DNA from 3 places in the Qipengyuania sp. L-5Y genome. Region 1 is predicted to be linked to each of the others. Evidence: riboswitches for the same ligand, from Rfam matches in the RefSeq annotation. Region 1 holds a riboswitch; each other region holds the start of a gene.

Region 1 (5,645 bases):
CGCCATCGCATCGATGTCGAGCGCGATGGCCGATGCAGCCACAGTGCCGAGGATGAGGCTGAAGCCGAACGCGCCGAACTTGTAAGCGAATTCAAGCTGGGCCGCACTTATCTCTTCCGGGCGCTTCGCCAGGTGACGAGAGTTGACAATGCGCAGGACGGCGATGCTGCTGAGCAGAAAGACAAGTGAATAGAGGAGGGCGCTACCGGACAGATACGCCACGACCGTGCTCGAGATGGTGCAGTTCATGGCGCCTACTGCAAGGGCCGTGCGCCGGTCGTAGAGAGAACGAATGAGAGAGTTGCGAGCTTTCTCGCTCAACGGATCTGTCGACGACGCATGGGCGACGTACCGCTTCAAATCGAATGACCCGCTTCGCTCACCCATGGCAAAGCGTTTAAGGCGGATCCATCATATTTCAGTTAACGGTAACACGTGGATTTTCCGGAGTTATACGGGGGATATGCTCGCCAGCAACGACTTGATGGCAAGCTGCTCATCAAGGCGTCTGGCCAGCCCGCGGTCGAGCGTTCGGCAGATGCCGAGCCACCAGTCGTAACTTTCGGTGTCGTCGGCCGCATGGGCGTGTTCAGCCTGCTGCGCTGCAACTTTCGCCGCGCTCAGCCCATGGTTCGCAAAGTGCTTCAGCGCTGCATGCATCACGCCATCGATAGGGGAAGCGGTGGCGACCATCTGCGCTGCCCCGGCATTGTCGTTCGCCGCGCGCGAGTGCGCTTTGCGAGCCAGTGCCCGGGCAATCGGCGAATGAGCGGTGGAACGTGCGGCAGCGAAATGGACCGGCATGCCATGGTCTCCTCAGGGGGGCTGGGCTGTTGAACCCCCTCATGGCCGAAGCACGCTAAACTTCGGTTCCGCAGCATGGTTGTGGAGACGTAAAGGATTGCCTTCGTGTTGGCCCGCAAGCCTATTTTTTCCCGGGCTCGTTGATCCATTTGCCTGAATTGGCATACTCCTCGCGAACCCTGCCGGATTGCGGAAGCTTGTCGGCTGGAGCTGCGGCGGCGGGCGCCCCAACCGGCGCATCCGGTTCGGTACTGATACCGATAGCGGCATTGGACGGAGGGGTAGGCTGTACAGGGCCGGGGACGTCCGCTTCCGCGCGCCGAACGTTGGGGGCGGCAAGCGGCTCCGCGCCGGCATAGTCGTCGGTAAAGGCACCGGCGGTTCCGGCCCCGCCTTTCCAGCGATAGAAACGGTGCGCGCCGATGGCACCGATATAGTCGAGGCTGGCGGCCCAATAGGGGTTCACGTAATTGGTGTGGTAATGTGTGGCCAGGCCGACGGGCTTGTAAACCTCGCCCGCCAAGGCACCCAGCGCTACGGATTGGGCCACCGCCCACCCCCGGCGGGAAGGGGTGCGCGCCAGTGATCCGTCGCAGGTGAAGCTGAACTGGCAGCCCGTCTTGCGTTCCGACCCCTGAAACACCACACCGCAGATGCTGGCGGGATAGGCGGGATGTGCAACCCGGTTCAGGACCACTTGCGCCACCGCTTGTTGGCCCGACAGGCTTTCGCTGGCGGCTTCGTAGTACACGGCCATGGAAAGGCACTGCAATGCGCGCGCCTTGTCGATACCGTTGCCCGTCTGGCGAAATGCCTGTGCCGCTGCAACCGCGCCATGACTTTGTGCAAATTCGACGGTTTCAAGCGTCCCTTCGCTCTTGCGAAGGTCGGCGATATCTGTGGCAAGGCGCGGGGCATCTTCGAGGTAATAGAAGGCCGATCCAGGAAAGCTTTCGCCAGCCGTTTCGAACGGCATGGGCGTCAAGGGTACGCGTTCGTCGCCCAGGCCAATCGCGCTTCTGAAATCGGACCATTCGCCTTGCGCAGCCACGGTCGGAAGAGCGATGGCAGCGCCAAGAATACCGAGGCGGGTCGCCAGTTTACGGCGATCCTGCAGTCTGGCGGCTCGGCGCTGGGCGCGCGGCGAGGCGACGTGCAGCGCACGGTCCTTGTCCCCGGCCAACACTTCCAATCCGCTCAAACTGCGTCCTTCTTTCAGGAATTGCCCATAGCCTATACCCGGTAAGGCCGACAGATGTGTGCGATCGCCATCCCGCAACGGGACGGGATTCGATGGCGCCCTATAACAGCAAAACTTAATGAAGTTGCGTCTTGTGCAACGACACATTGCGCAGTAGTCGGCGCCGCGAGTCACGGGTTGGCCTGTTTGCGCAGGCCCGAAGAGGGAAGAGGGTGCAAGCCCCTCGCTGCTCCCGCAACTGTGACCGGGGAGGTCCGCTCCATATGCCACTGCGAAAGCGGGAAGGCGGAACAGGGCCGCTGATCCGGGAGCCAGGAGACCTGCCCATGACCGTCGTTCGGCTGCAGGGCGGGGTGTACCTGTAGCAAACGTGGATGGAGCGTTTCGGCTCCCTCCCGTCATGGGCGGCATTTCGTTCATGACAGGAGGTTACGTGTATAAATATCTGCTTTTGATTTCCGCTTCGGCAATGCCTGGCGCAGCGTATGCGCAGACTGCCAGCGAGCAGGCGCTCGAGGAAATCATCGCCGCCCAGGACGAGGCAAACGAGGCTGGCGATCAGCAAGCGACTGTGGGCAGCTATCGCAGCGCGGCCCCGGCCGAGGCGATCATCACGGTCACGGCCAACGGCCTCGGCACCGATCTGCGCAATACCGGCCAGTCGGTCACCGTCATCGGACGGGAAGAGATCGAAACCATTCAGGGTGCCGATCCGGCACGCGCACTTGCGCGCGTTCCCGGTCTGTCGCTGTCGCGTAGCGGGGGTGTCGGTACGGTAACCAGCGTAAACGTGCGCGGCGCCAATCCCGATCAGCTTCTGGTACTGGTCGACGGCGTGCGCGTGGCCGACCAGGCGAGCCCTTCGGGCGGCTTCGATTTCGGCAATCTGCTGCTTGGTACAGCCGGCAAGATCGATGTTCTGCGCGGATCGAACAGCACGATCTGGGGATCGGAAGCCGTGGGCGGGGTGATCGACATCTCGACGCGGGCCGAGCGCGGCATGACTGCCAGCGTCGAGTACGGCTCGCGCGACACGCTGTTTGCCAGCGCCGCTGCCGGAGCAGGCAATGACAATGCCTTTATCGGCCTGACCGGGTCATGGTTCGAGACCGACGGATTTTCCGCAGCCGCATCGGGCACGGAAGCCGACGGATCGAAGCAATTCGCTATCGGCTCCAGCGCCTTCCTCAATCTGACCCCCAGCCTCGAGCTGTTCGCGCATGGCAACTTTGCGGAAGGCGACGTCGAGATCGATGGCTTTCCCGCACCCGATTTCGTTCTCGCGGATACCGACGATACGCAGAAAACCACGCGTTACTGGGGCGATGTCGGCCTTGCCTATTACGGCAACGACCTGACCCTGCGCGCCGCGTACAGCCTGTCCGATACCAAGCGCGCCAATCGCGATGGTTCCGGGGCGGAGACCTTTGCCAGCGACGGCCGCTCCGATCGCATCTCGCTGCGCGGAGAATACCGTTTGCTGGGCGGTCTCTCGCTGGCTTTCGGCGGCGATCATGAATGGACCGAGTTTGAAACGAGCTTCGACACGGCCGCCGAAACCGAAATCAGCGGGGCCTATGCGCAGCTTGGCTGGGTGATGGGCCGTCTGGCCGTCCATGGCGGTGCGCGCGTGGACGATCACGAACAGTTCGGCACGCATGTAAGCTTCGGCGGCGATGTGAGCTATGGCTTTGGCGATGACTGGCGCGTGCGCGGTAGCGTGGGCGAAGGTTTCAAGGCACCGACACTGTACCAGTTGCTCTCGTTCTACGGGAATACGGAGCTCGAACCCGAAGAAAGCACCAGCTACGATCTGGGAGTTGAGAAAGGGCAGCGGGGCTCAGGTCTGCATCTCGCGCTGACGGGCTTCCGCCGCGACAGCGACAATCTGATCGGGTTCGGCGTTACGCCTGAAAGACCTTCCGGCGTATACCTGAACACCGCCCGCGCCCGCGCGCAGGGCATCGAAGCGGAGGCAGGCTTCGATCTTGCACCCGGTCTTCGCCTTGCCGGCACATATTCCTATGTCGATGCGGAAGATCGTACGACCGATCTCGATCTGGCGCGGCGACCCAAGCATTTCGGTACCATTTACGGCGACTGGATCAGCGATTTCGGTCTCGGCCTGGGGGCGGATCTGCGCCTCGTGGGTGCAAGCTGGGATAATGCCTCCAACACCGTTCGCCTCGAAGGATACGAGTTGCTCGATGTGCGGGCATCCTTCGGCCTGGGCGACAATCTGGAACTGTTTGGCCGCGTCGAGAACGTGTTCGACACCGATTACCAGACGGTTGCAGGATATGGGACGGCTGGCCGCAGCGTCTTCGGCGGGATCAGGGCGAAGATGTGAAACCGCTGCTCGCCGCATCGGTCCTGCTCCTTGCCGCATGTGCGCAGGGCGGGGCCGATGCGCCGACGGCTCGGGCGCGGCCGACCATCGTCAGCCTGAACCCCTGCACCGATGCGATCCTTGCCGATGTGACGGCGCCGGGACAATTGCTGGCGATATCCCATTACAGCAAGGATCCGCGGTCGAGCTCGATGCCGGCGAAACAGGCGTCGCGATACCGGGCCACCGGCGGCACGGTCGAGGAGGTTCTCGCGCTCGATCCGGATGTGGTCGTGGCGGGAAGCTTTATCGCACCCGCAACACGCGCCGCCCTGGAAGATCTGGGCATGCAGGTCGTGACGTTCGGCATAGCCAGTGATGTCGCCTCGAGCGAGGAGCAGATCCGGGAACTGGCTTCTCTGTCCGGCGATCCGCAAGCGGGTCAGCGCCTGATCGAACGGATCGAAGCGGCGCTCACCGAAGCAGAGGCGCCAGACGGGCGCGCCGTCGACGTTCTCCTGTGGCAGCCCGGCGGAATTGTCGCGGGCGAGCAATCGCTGGTGAGCGACCTGCTTGCTCGCACCGGTTTCACGAACGGTGCGCCGGCCCGCGGGCTGTCCCAGGCCGACTATGTGGCGCTCGAAGATGTGGTCGCCGCGCCGCCGCAGGTGTTGCTGGTTGCAGGCGGCGACCTTGGCCAGCAGCACCCGGTGCTCGACCGGCTGCCGGATATGCGGCGCGAACGCTTCGATACCAGCCTGCTTTACTGCGGCGGTCCGACGATCATCCGTGCCGCTCGCCGACTGGCGGAGATACGGAGCACAGTATCGTGAACCGCGCGACTTTGATCTTCGGCGGGTTGCTCATCGTTGCGCTTCCGCTTTCGCTGCTGGCCGGGCGGGTCTGGCTCGATCCCGCCAGCACGCCCAACGCCGCGCTCATCCTTGCAGAGCTGCGCCTGCCGCGCGCCCTGCTGGCCGTGGTCGTGGGCGCGGGATTGGGAGCGGGCGGGGCAGCCATGCAGGGGTACCTGCGCAATCCGCTGGCCGACCCCGGTCTTTTCGGGATCGCCCCGGGCGCGGCGCTGGGTGCCGTGGCCGCGCTATGGTTCGGCTATGCCGCTTCGCCTTGGCTGCTTCCCGCATTCGCCCTGATCGGGGCGGGCGGGGCGATGGCGTTGCTGGCGGCGATTGCCGGACGCACGGGCGGGATCGCGCTGTTCACGCTCGCCGGGTTGATGGTTGCGAGCCTCGCCGGCGCATTGACGGCGCTTGCGATCAGCATGGCGCCCAATGCTTTCGCCATGAGCGA
Region 2 (5,645 bases), on a different contig from region 1:
TGGCGACCAGCCGCAGCGATGACTAACCGCGCCCATCGCGGAATTACTAAACCGTTGTCATGCCGCTGCCTTTCAGAGGAGCGTTGGCCATAGCGAGCATCGCCGCTAAAGGGCCGTTTCCGGTCACCGGGTAAGAGAGAATTCTGATGCTACTGAACCGCCGCAATTTCATCGGTGCCACCGGCGCGGCCTTTTCCGGGTTGTTGTTGAATGGTTGCACAGGCCGATCGGCTCCGCTGACCTCGGCGCCGTCATCATTCGCGGATTACGGTCCACTGGTTCCCGATCCTGCAGGAATGCTCGACCTTCCCCGCGGCTTTTCCTACCGGCTCCTGTCGAGCCTAGGGAATGCGATGACCGATGGCTGCACCGTGCCCGACAAGGCCGATGGCATGGGCTGTTTCTCGCTCGGCAACGACGAAATTGTGCTCATCCGCAACCACGAACTGGTGCCGGCTGATGATGCCGGCGGCGTTCTCGCCAAAGGTTTCGGAACACGCGACGGCGCTATCGTGCCTGGCGGGACCACATCCATCGTACTCGATGCAACCACACTCGAGGTAAAGCGCGAGTTCCGCTCGCTTGCAGGGACGATCCGCAACTGTTCGGGCGGCATCACGCCGTGGGGAAGTTGGCTGACCTGTGAAGAAGCACCCACGGGCCCGGGCCAGCGTTTCGGCGAAGGTCTCGCTGAAAATCATGGCTGGGTGTTCGAAGTTCCGGCCAATGCGACCGGCCTGATCGATGCGGTTCCCCTGAAAGCCATGGGCCGCTTCAATCATGAAGCGGCTTGTATCGATCCGAGAACGGGAATCGTTTATCTAAGCGAAGATCGTGACGACAGCGTGCTCTACCGTTTCGTTCCGACCACCCCAGGGCGCCTTGGCGACGGCGGGCTGCTGCAGGCGATGGTCTTGGAGGGCCTATCGGACACGCGCAACTGGACGTCAGCCGACATGGCAGTCGGGTTTCGTCACACCGTACGCTGGATCGATTGCGACGATGTCGAATCCCCGAATGACGACCTGCGAAGCCGGGCTGCGGCAAAGGGTGCCGCCCTCGTCGCAAGGGGTGAAGGCATCCACACGGGAACAGACGAAATATTCGTCTGCTCAACGAATGGTGGCCAGCGAAAGCTCGGCCAGATCTTGCGACTTGTCCCCGGCACTAGCGGCGAACCCGACCAGATCGAACTATTTTTCGAAAGCCAGAGCAAAGACCAGTTCAACTACGGCGACAATCTCACCGTGGGTCCGAACGGCCATCTGATTGTCTGTGAAGACCAGTATACCGAAGTGGTCGATAACCATCTTCGCGGTATTACGCCCGATGGCCGGGCTTATACTCTGGGTCGCCTGCGCATGCAGACAGAACTGGCAGGCGGATGTTTTTCGCCCGACGGTAAGTGGTTCTTCGTCAACGCATATTCACCGACGCGGACTCTTGCCATTACAGGCCCGTGGGCGGCCTAGATCGGCGAAAATTCCGAGCCCCGAAGGCCAGCGCGAGGTCAGGGCATCAGTAGCGCTGAATTTGCCAGAAGACTGGCGCAAAGGCGCGGAAGAGGTCTAACATTTCGCCAAGAGCGGCCATCTTACAGATCGCATGACCGCCCTCGAACCAGTTTGCGGTCCAGGAGGAACAGTCAGATGCAAATCAATCGAAACGCACTTTTTGCCGCCACCGCCATTTGTGCGCTGGCTTCGCAACCTGCTATGGCAGAAGAAGGCATGTGGACGTTCGACGGTTTTCCAGCCGAACAGGTCCGCGAGCAGTATGGCTGGGCTCCCGATCAGGCGTGGCTCGATACGGTGCGCAATTCGGCTGTGCGACTTACGGGCGGCTGTTCGGCCAGCTTCGTATCGCCCGATGGATTGATCCTGACCAACCACCATTGTGTCGCGAGCTGCCTGTTCGACAATTCGAACGAGACTGCCGACTATCTGCTCAATGGGTTCGTCGCGGACCGGCGCGATGCCGAGCTCAAATGTCCGGGTCAGCAGGCCGAAGTGGTCACCATGATCTCGGACGTCACGCCCGATGTGATAGGCGCGATCGGATCGCAGACCGGAGAGGCGCTGACCAAAGCGCGCGACGCGAAGATCGCCGAGCTGGAGAAGGCCGGCTGCCCCGACTCGGAGACGACCCGCTGTCAGGTGGTGACGCTGTTCGGTGGTGGTCAGTACAAGCTCTACACCTATCGCAAGTATTCCGACGTGCGCCTGGCCTGGGCACCTGAAGATCGAGCCGCGACCTTTGGCGGCGACCCGGACAATTTCAATTTTCCGCGCTACTCGCTCGATGCAAGCTTTCTGCGCGCATATGAGAATGGTCGACCGGTAGCGACGCCCGAGCACCTAAAATGGAACCCTCGCGCTCCGGAAGAAGGCGAAATCACCTTTGTGGTTGGCAACCCGGGATCGACCAGCCGCCTGTGGACGGACAGCCAGTTGGCATTCGAGCGCGAAGTGCGCCTGCCGGTTACGGTCGCCACGCTCAGCGAACTGCGTGGTCGGTTGATCCGCGCAATGGAAGAAAGCAAGGAACATGCCCGCGAAGGCGGCGACATGCTTAGCGGCATTGAGAACAGTCTGAAGGTCTATATCGGTCGCACCAAAGCGCTTAACGATCCGGCTTTCACTGCCAAACTCGCCGAAGCGCAGAACGATCTGCGCCAGCAGGTTGCGGGCGATAGCGAGATCGGAGATCCCTGGACGACGGTGGATGAGGCGATGAACGCGTACCGCGCGCTCTACTATCCGCTTCGTTTCACCCAGCCATCGGGCGATCTTTACAGCTACGCGCAAACTCTGGTCTTTGCGGCACAGGAACGCGGCAAACCCAATTCAGAGCGTCTGCCCGGCTATACCGACAGCGCGCTGCCGTTGACTGAAAAGCAGGTGCTCGACGAACGGCCCGTCTATCCGTGGCTGGATGAACTGGGCATGGAATGGAGCCTATCCAAGGCGCGTGAATATCTCGGCGTGGACGATCCCGACACCAAGCTTCTGCTGGGGAAGGAGAGTCCGGAACAGCTTGCCGAACGGCTGGTAAACGGCACTTCCCTCGCCGATCCGGCAGTCCGAAAGGCGCTGTGGGATGGCGGCCTCGAGGCGGTAGAGGCGTCTGACGATCCCATGATCAAGTACGCGCTCAAACTGGCCACGCGCCAGCGCGAATTGAAGGCGCTGGCCGACGCCCAGTATTCGGGTCCACTGGCAGCCGCCGGCGTCAAACTGGCCGATGCGCGCTTTGCCGCCTACGGTGACAGCCTCTATCCGGACGCCACTTTTACCCTGCGCATCAGCTATGGCCAGGTGAAGGGCTGGATCGAGCGTGGCAATCAGGTCCCGTTCCAAACGACGATGGGCGGAACCTTTGAGCGTGCTACCGGCAACGCACCCTTCGATGTGGCACCGGCCTTCGCTGCAAACCAGACGAAGATCGACAAGAATACGACCTACGATTTCGTGACGACGAACGATATCATCGGCGGCAACTCCGGATCACCGGTGATCGACCGGGCCGGTACCGTGATCGGTGCAGCCTTCGACGGCAACATCCATTCGCTGGGTGGCAATTACGGATACGATGGCACACTCAATCGAACCGTCGCTGTCTCTGCCGCAGCGGTGCAGGAGGCGTTGGAGACGATCTATCCCGCCCCTGCCCTCGTCGAGGAACTGGCCCGGCGCTGAGCACTGCTCGTCCAGAAACGGGCGAGCTGAAAACGCCTGTCCGCTTTACGAACAGGCATTAAAAATTCGGATGATCGCCTATCAATAGAGCATATAAAGAATTCTTTATATGCTCTATTGACGTGATGGCTTGGAAAGCCGATGGGATGTTTGTCGAGGTTCTCCGGTCGGTTCGCCGCGCCGGAGCTAAGACGGGAAGCCGGTGCGCGCCCTGACAAGGGCGCAATGCCGGCGCTGCCCCCGCAACTGTAAGCGGCGAGCGGCGGTCCACTCATGTCACTGGAAGGCGAGCCTTCCGGGAAGACGGACCGTTTTGCTTTGACCCGCGAGCCAGGAGACCTGCCTCCGACGCGATAACGTCCACCGGCGGGGTGCCCGGTCTGGTCGCTTGCAGGACGCGCGCCCGGATTTACCGTCGCGCGTCCGGCGTGCGCGCCCGACCGGTCTCCCCCGTCTTCATCGGGGTAAATGAAAATGACCGTTTCCGTTGCTAGCCTGGGGTTTCCCCGCATCGGCCCACGCCGCGAACTGAAATTCGCACTCGAGAAATTCTGGGCCGGCACTATTTCACCAGCCGAATTGGAAGAGGCCGCACAGGGCCTGAGAACCGCGACATGGGCGCGGCAGAAGGCACTCGGCGTCGATTGGCTGCCCTCAAACGATTTCTCGCTGTACGACCATGTGCTCGACACAAGCGTGATGCTCGGCGCCATTCCGGCGCGCTATGACCTCGCCAGCGGCCAGGCAGCCGGGCTCGAAACCTATTTTGCGATGGCACGCGGTGCGACTGGCGGTGCGACTTGCGGCCACGCGCATGGCAGCGTGACCGCTGGCGAGATGACCAAATGGTTCGACACCAACTATCATTTCATTGTCCCCGAGATCGAGCCTGAAACTCGGCTGCAACTCGGGCACATCAAGCCTCTGGAGGACTATCTCGAAGCCAAGGCGCAGGGTCTTGAAACGCGTCCGGTCATTCTTGGACCGGTAACCTGGCTGAGCCTTGCAAAAGAGTACGGAAGCGATCCGTTCGACCTGCTCGAAGAGGTTCTTGCGCTTTATGCCACTGTGCTCGCGCGGCTCGAGGAAGCAGGCGCTGAATGGGTGCAGATCGATGAACCCATCCTCGTTACAGACCTTACCGATCGGCAGCGCCGCGCGTTTACCCGCGCTTATGCCAAGCTGGGCCGTGCTGGCCCGAAGATCATGCTGGCCACCTATTTCGGAGGTCTGGAAAATAACCTGTCGCTCGCCGCGTCCCTGCCGGTCGCCGGACTGCATATCGATCTGGCGCGCGCTCCGGAGCAATTGGATGCGGTGGTGAAGGCGGTGCCGCAAAACCGCCTGCTCTCGCTTGGCGTGGTGGACGGACGCAATGTCTGGCGCGCCGATCTAGCCGCGCTGCTTGATCGTCTGGAGCCGCTGGCGGCGCAGCGTGATCTGGTGCTCGCCCCTTCCTGTTCGCTGCTGCACGTGCCCGTCGATCTGCAGTTGGAGAGCAAGCTGGACGATGAGTTGAAGCAGTGGCTGGCATTTGCAGTGCAAAAGATCGAGGAGCTCGATCTGCTGCGCCGGGCGTTAGCGAATGGAAGAGAAAGCGTCGCGGCTGAGCTGGCCACCTCCGCCCGTGCGACCGAAGCGCGCAAGACTGCTGCACGTATCCATGATCGCGCTGTCAGCGAACGGATCGCTGCCCTCACGCACGACATGCGTGAACGCCGCGCGGGTCATGCCGAGCGCGTCAAAACTCAGAGCGAGGTGCTCAATCTACCTCTCTTCCCGACGACCACCATCGGGTCCTTTCCGCAGACCGGCGCCGTGCGCAAAGCCCGCGCCGAGTATAATCGCGGCGTACTGGACGGTAAGAGCTACGACGCTTTCCTGCACCAAGAAACCGAGCGCGCGATCAGATGGCAGGAAGAGGCCGGGCTCGACATGCTGGTCCAT
Region 3 (5,645 bases), on a different contig from region 1:
TTATATATCCGCCGAAACGGAAAGGGAAGCGCGTTTGCGGAAGAAAGATATTTCGGCGCTAACGCGCTGATGTACCGGCATATTCCGATCATATCGTTTCTTTCGTCCTTCGCCGAAATATGTTTCGGGAGCGCCATTCTGAACTAAGTGGCTGTTCCAAAGCCTATTTTGTCCCGAAAAGAGCTACGGCGCAGCCGTGTTCGGTGTGCATAAATCAGGGGACTTGGCGGTTCTTCTCTTGGTCTGCTGGTCTTGGGGGAGTCGTAGAGGAGCTGGTCATCCAGCTGGAGGTGTCGGCTTTCTAGCCGGAATGAACCTCACGCTTAGTCCGCAGGGCTGATCCTCGATACTGTCATGGCGGACATGCCACTCACGACGATCCGCGGCTACTCGCCCTTCACCATCAACACCACTTCCGGCTTCGTTGCGCCGTGAAGAGGATCGCGACCACACTCGCCCTTTATATGGGGCTTGTCGCCTGTGGCTCCGACACTCGGGTGTCTCAAAGCGACCTCATCATTCTCGATGATTATCCGGCGACGCTCAACCTGACGACCTTGTCGGGTACCATCAAGCGGATCGACGGTTGTATTTCGATCAGCGACGCGCACGACTCGGTATTCGTGCCGCTGTTTCGCCCTGGCGATACGCTTGGAGGGCCTCACTGTGTTCCCGTTAGCGGTGCGAACTTGAAGCTGAATGCGCGCAACTTTGCATGCAGCTGATTTTGAGTATCGGTACGCAGCTTTGAAAACAAGGGCTGATGCGCTCGTTTCGCGTCGAATAGCGCGAAAAACATCGTCAAACCCCATCGATGGAGATCCAATCCCGTCCCATCTCCAATGCCTGTGTTGGCGTCGCCCCAACCAACTGCGCGATCAGTTCAGCCGACTCGACGAGTCGTGGGCCAGGACGATTGAAAAGATGGTGGCCATCAACGGCAAAGACCTTCCCTTTGCGAACCGCGGTAAGGTCTTTCCAACCGAAGTGGTCGACGAGCGACCCCAGATCGGCGAGCGTTTGTGGCAACAGATATCCGCAGGGCATCGCAACGATCAGATCGGGATCGGCGGCAATCAAGTCGTCCCAATTCAGCCACGAGGAATGTTCTCCGGCTCGCGCGAACAATGGGTGACCGCCGGCCGCCTCGATTAGTTCGGGTACCCAGTTTCCTGCGGCCATCAGCGGATCGATCCATTCGATCGCGGCGACACGCGGGCGATCCATCCTCTCCGCGCTACTTCGGGATAGCCCTGACATCCGCTCCTTCAAGTCACCGACGACCGATGATGCACGCTTGGGAATTCCCGCCGCTTCGGCGACCTTAGCGAAATCGCTCCATACATCTTCCAATGTATCGGGTGCCAGCGACAGCAGCGTCGGGGCGGTTCCGATCCAGTCGCCGAGTGCTTCTTCCAGATCGGCAGGGGTGACCGCGCAGACCGCGCATTGCGATTGGGTCAAGATGAGGTCGGGCCGCAAGTCCCGCAGAAGCGCGGTATCGACTTCGTATACCGACAGTCCTTGCCTCACGATTTCCTGGATCCGGTCGTCGATCTGCCGCGACGTCAGTCCTTTCTCGAGTCTGGTCGACGTGACGACCGGCAATGCCTTTACGAAAAGCGGATAATCGCATTCGTGCGAGCGACCGACGAGGCTCTCTCCCAATCCGAGTGCGACGGCGATTTCGGTCGCGCTCGGCAGGAGGGACACGATGCGCGGCTGCGCCATGTCAGGCGAACCGTATTCGCGGAGAAGGTCCGAATAGCGTGGGAGCGGCTCTGGCGAGGAGCCAGGACGCCAACAACAGTCCTGCGAACCATAATGCATCGTTCGCGAAGATCTGTCCCACGATCGCCATCGTGAAAGTCTCTGTCCCGCCTACCACCAAAGCAAACCCGAATAGCGCAGCCTCGTAAACAGCGAAGCCGATCAGAAAGGCGCCAAATGTCCGAAGGGTGCTCAGCTCGTTTTGTTCTCCCATGATGATGGCACCGGCGAGCATGGCGAGAATAGATGCGATGCCCAGCGCACCGCCCCAGGCGAACGCATATCCCGTGTGCGGGTAGCCGAGGACGGTGAACCCCAGCAACTGGTTGGTCGCCCAGATCGCGAGGATCGTCGTTAACGCGAGCGAGCGGCGCATGGTCGCGGCGGTCACGATCGTAACAGCCACGAACGGCATCATGCAGGCGGCAACCAGCGATCCGCCCACCGTCGCCAAGGCAAGTGTGACAGGCCATGCGAACCTCGCAATGTCGGACTTTGCTATCATTTCATCCGTCATCGAAATTCTCCTTAGAAACGCGCGCGCGCGCCAATGGCGAACGAGCGTCCGGGCGTCGCGAAACTGAAGACATCCTCGTAATCGGCGGCCGTCAAATTCTCGACTCGGCCGAACAGCTCGACATTATCCATCACCCTCACGTCGGCGTTGACGTTCAGCAGAAAGTAGTCGTCCAGTTGCACGCGAACCGGCACGAACGAGGGATCGATGAAAGCGCTGTCGATCGTCTCTCCATTGTAGCGCGCAACGAGCGTGACCCCTCCGGCATCCTTGGGAGCGCGCCAGTCGACAGCCAGGCTGGCGGTATGGGAGGGCCGCCGCACTTCGCGCGCGCCATCCTCGTGGGAACGCAGATAGGTGTAAGCTCCATTGACGCGCCAAGCTTCCGCGAAGCGCGCCTCGCCGAACACTTCGACGCCGTTTCTCTTGGATACGGTATCGCGATTGCCAGGGCTGGCGACGAAGTTCGGGGGCGGAAAAGAAGTGAAGATCTCTTCGTCCAGTTCGCTCTCGAAATAGGTGACCCCGATTGAAGCGCGCTCACCGAACAGCGACTGGTCGATCCCGATCTCCCATCCGCTCGACTTCTCGGGCCTGAGGTCGGGATTGCCGATGAAACGGCCGTCCACGAACCCATATAGTTCGTAGAACGAGGGGTTCTTCACCCCCGATCCGACGGCCCCGCGCACTCGCGTAGCCGCAGCGATCCGATAGCTCGCCTGAAGCCTGTACGTGGTTGTATCGGCGAACTGGTCGTTCCAGTCCCTGCGGATGGATGCGGACGCGCTCGCTCGGTCTCCGAGATCGATCGCATACTGGCCGACGAGACCGACATTGTCGATCTGTCGGCGACCGGTGAATGCGAAGCCGGTCGGATCGGTGTTACGGAAGCGTTCGCGTTCGACATCGAGAGCCGCCGTGACCCGGTGGGTCAGACCGCCAGCCTCGATACGCAACGTCGTATCGTAGGACCCTTTCAACCTCTGGCCCTCGCTGCCATAGCTGCGTCCAGTCGAAGCGAAACCGTCGCGCCGGGTATCCGCGATCTGGGCCGAAAACGCTTGGGTCCAGCGATCGTCGAGCAAGTCTAGCTCGCCCCTGATGAGCACATAGATAGCCTCGTTCTCGAAGCGGTTGCCGGGGCTATCGACCTGGAATCCGAAGGTCGGACTTCCCGGATCGGAATCGCTGTCGTTGAATTCGGCATTGGTGCGCGCGTAGCGTAATACACCAGTGAGGCGTGCATTGGTTGATGGCGCGAACGTCGTCTTCAGCGAGACCGCACCACTGTCGTTCGCAAGATCGCGCGTGCCGTTCCGGGCGCCTGGCGTGCCATCGGTGGTATTGAGTGTGGCGGACAGCGCGTAGTCGAGATCGCCACTATATCCAGCGATCCGGGCAGCACCGTTCACCATGCCGAACGAACCGGCTTCGATCCGCGCGACCGCCCCGGGCGCATCGCGGCCGTCGAGAGTGATGTACTGGATGACGCCGCCGATCGCGTCCGACCCGTAGATCGCGCTCTGCTGTCCGCGCAGCACCTCGATCCGCGAAGCCTCGTCGGCGATAAGCGTTCCGAAATCGAACTCGCCGGCATAGGGATCCGACACCTCGATCCCGTCAACGAGGACGAGCGTATGGTTGGCTTCAGCACCGCGCAACCGAAGCTGTGTCTGACCGGGAACCCGTCCGACCGCGACCCCTGGGACGTCGCGGAGCACGTCGGACACCTCGCGGACTTGCCTCCGGTCGAGGATTTGCTCGTCGAGGACGGTGACCGATCCGCCGATCCGGTCGAGCGGCATGGGATCGGTGGCGCGGTTCCCGGTGACGACGATCGAGGTGTTGGATGTCTCTGGATCGGCAGCGGGATCGATGGTCTGAGCGAGCGATGGAGCCGGCAGAAGCACGGAAGACAGAAGCGACAGGTGAATGTATTTCATGAGAACGAATTTCCGGGGCGCCGGGCGACTTGGCCGGAGCGTCCGCACGAGTGCGGTCGACGAGACTGCTAGGGACGGACGCGTGCATCCCCCGGCAGTCCTGCCGATGCGGCTCCAACCGCTACTCGTCGCCCGGACGAAATTCGTTTCGCGCCTGGCCAATCCCATGAGCCCGGCAAGAGCGACACGCGCCGGTCGGTCTCCTGGCTCACGGGTTGTCGCACGAAACATACCTTCCCAGACGACAATTGCCGCCCAGTGGTTGTGGAGCCAACCCCACCCATGTTACGCGCTCGCCGCTTACAGTTGCAGGGACAGCCGCAGAATTGGCCTATCGAGACCTCACTGCGTTCCCGTTACCGGCACGCTTTATCGACATTTGATTCTGCCGACGCTCGTCTCATAGACTTTGGTCGAATGAGCGGCAAGCGCTCAGTTCCAGAGCAACGCAGCAAGACGATGGTCGCCGTTTTAGGGGGTAGGTGAACTTAATCCATCGTATCTGTTTAGGTCACCAACTGAAATGCCCAGATGTTGATCCGTCGACCTTTGGATTGGCACCAGCTTTCGCTTTCGTCTGAGATCGATTCTCAACCCTTTCTTAAATATCGCGAATGGTGTCGGAAGCCGTACGGCAGCATTTTAGTTTCTAATGCGCAAGCCGGACAGATCGCATACGGTCCAACTTCGTCGCCGGTTCAATGTCCTCTATATTGAATGCGCGGCCTAAAAGCCGACCGTCGCACACCCACCCTAAACCACGACATTAAAGCGTCAACATTATTGACCCAGAAGCTGACACATAGGCCGTCCACGAGCGTGGCCGCAACCAATCGTCGAGTATCCCGTGTGCGCTCGTAATCCGAATATCTGGCGCTTGGTGTGCGATGATCGCGTCGTTGCGCTGCCTTGGCGTTGCATCATTTAGCGACGCTCTTAGACACTGCCGCTACAGAAACTTTGCAGCTTGGTTGCTAATCAGAAGCACACTCGCAACGCTATCACTGCAGGTCGCTGGCAGCGCCGGATACAGTCGCGATGCACTCCGCTTGCAGGCGTAATCGGCGTGGGGTATTTGTCCGTAAGCGTCTGATTTGAAGAAAGAAAATGAGGGCCGCTGTATTTGGGGAGGACTTGGCTGCGGCCAAGTCTTGCACAGCGGCTGCATCAGGCGCTTCCCTCGCTCCGGTTAAACGGAAGCGTAGGAGTCGGATGATGGAGTACTTTGCAGGGCTCGATGTATCGATCGAGGAGACCGCGATCTGTGTGGTGGGCGATGACGGGAAGGTGGTACTGGAGACCGAGGTCCCGACCGAGCCGGAGCTGATCGCTGAGGCGCTGGAGCGGTTTGCGGGACGGCTGCGCCGGGTCGGCCATGAGGCGGGATCGGTATCGCCGTGGCTGCATGCCGGATT

The links. A riboswitch is a leader RNA that binds a small molecule or an ion and turns the genes downstream of it on or off. The one in region 1 is predicted to bind cobalamin.
Region 2: another riboswitch for cobalamin. It lies ahead of metE (5-methyltetrahydropteroyltriglutamate--homocysteine S-methyltransferase); the one in region 1 lies ahead of AC13F2_RS04470 (TonB-dependent receptor plug domain-containing protein).
Region 3: another riboswitch for cobalamin. It lies ahead of AC13F2_RS05180 (TonB-dependent receptor plug domain-containing protein); the one in region 1 lies ahead of AC13F2_RS04470 (TonB-dependent receptor plug domain-containing protein).

The regions. Positions count from the first base shown of each region.
Region 1 covers NZ_JBSXOM010000024.1:18,219-23,863, reverse strand. The annotation lists gene AC13F2_RS04485 (putative bifunctional diguanylate cyclase/phosphodiesterase) at 1-321, opposite strand, end outside; gene AC13F2_RS04480 (hypothetical protein) at 451-804, opposite strand; gene AC13F2_RS04475 (cell wall hydrolase) at 926-2,005, opposite strand; cobalamin riboswitch at 2,163-2,347, shown strand; gene AC13F2_RS04470 (TonB-dependent receptor plug domain-containing protein) at 2,439-4,355, shown strand; gene AC13F2_RS04465 (ABC transporter substrate-binding protein) at 4,352-5,167, shown strand; gene AC13F2_RS04460 (FecCD family ABC transporter permease) at 5,164-5,645, shown strand, end outside.
Region 2 covers NZ_JBSXOM010000013.1:8,054-13,698, reverse strand. The annotation lists gene AC13F2_RS00700 (alkaline phosphatase PhoX) at 147-1,472, shown strand; gene AC13F2_RS00695 (S46 family peptidase) at 1,650-3,698, shown strand; cobalamin riboswitch at 3,838-4,059, shown strand; gene metE (5-methyltetrahydropteroyltriglutamate--homocysteine S-methyltransferase) at 4,173-5,645, shown strand, end outside.
Region 3 covers NZ_JBSXOM010000025.1:1,838-7,482, reverse strand. The annotation lists gene AC13F2_RS05195 (hypothetical protein) at 432-725, shown strand; gene AC13F2_RS05190 (cobalamin-binding protein) at 802-1,731, opposite strand; gene AC13F2_RS05185 (hypothetical protein) at 1,733-2,287, opposite strand; gene AC13F2_RS05180 (TonB-dependent receptor plug domain-containing protein) at 2,299-4,230, opposite strand; cobalamin riboswitch at 4,407-4,638, opposite strand; gene AC13F2_RS05175 (IS110 family RNA-guided transposase) at 5,446-5,645, shown strand, end outside.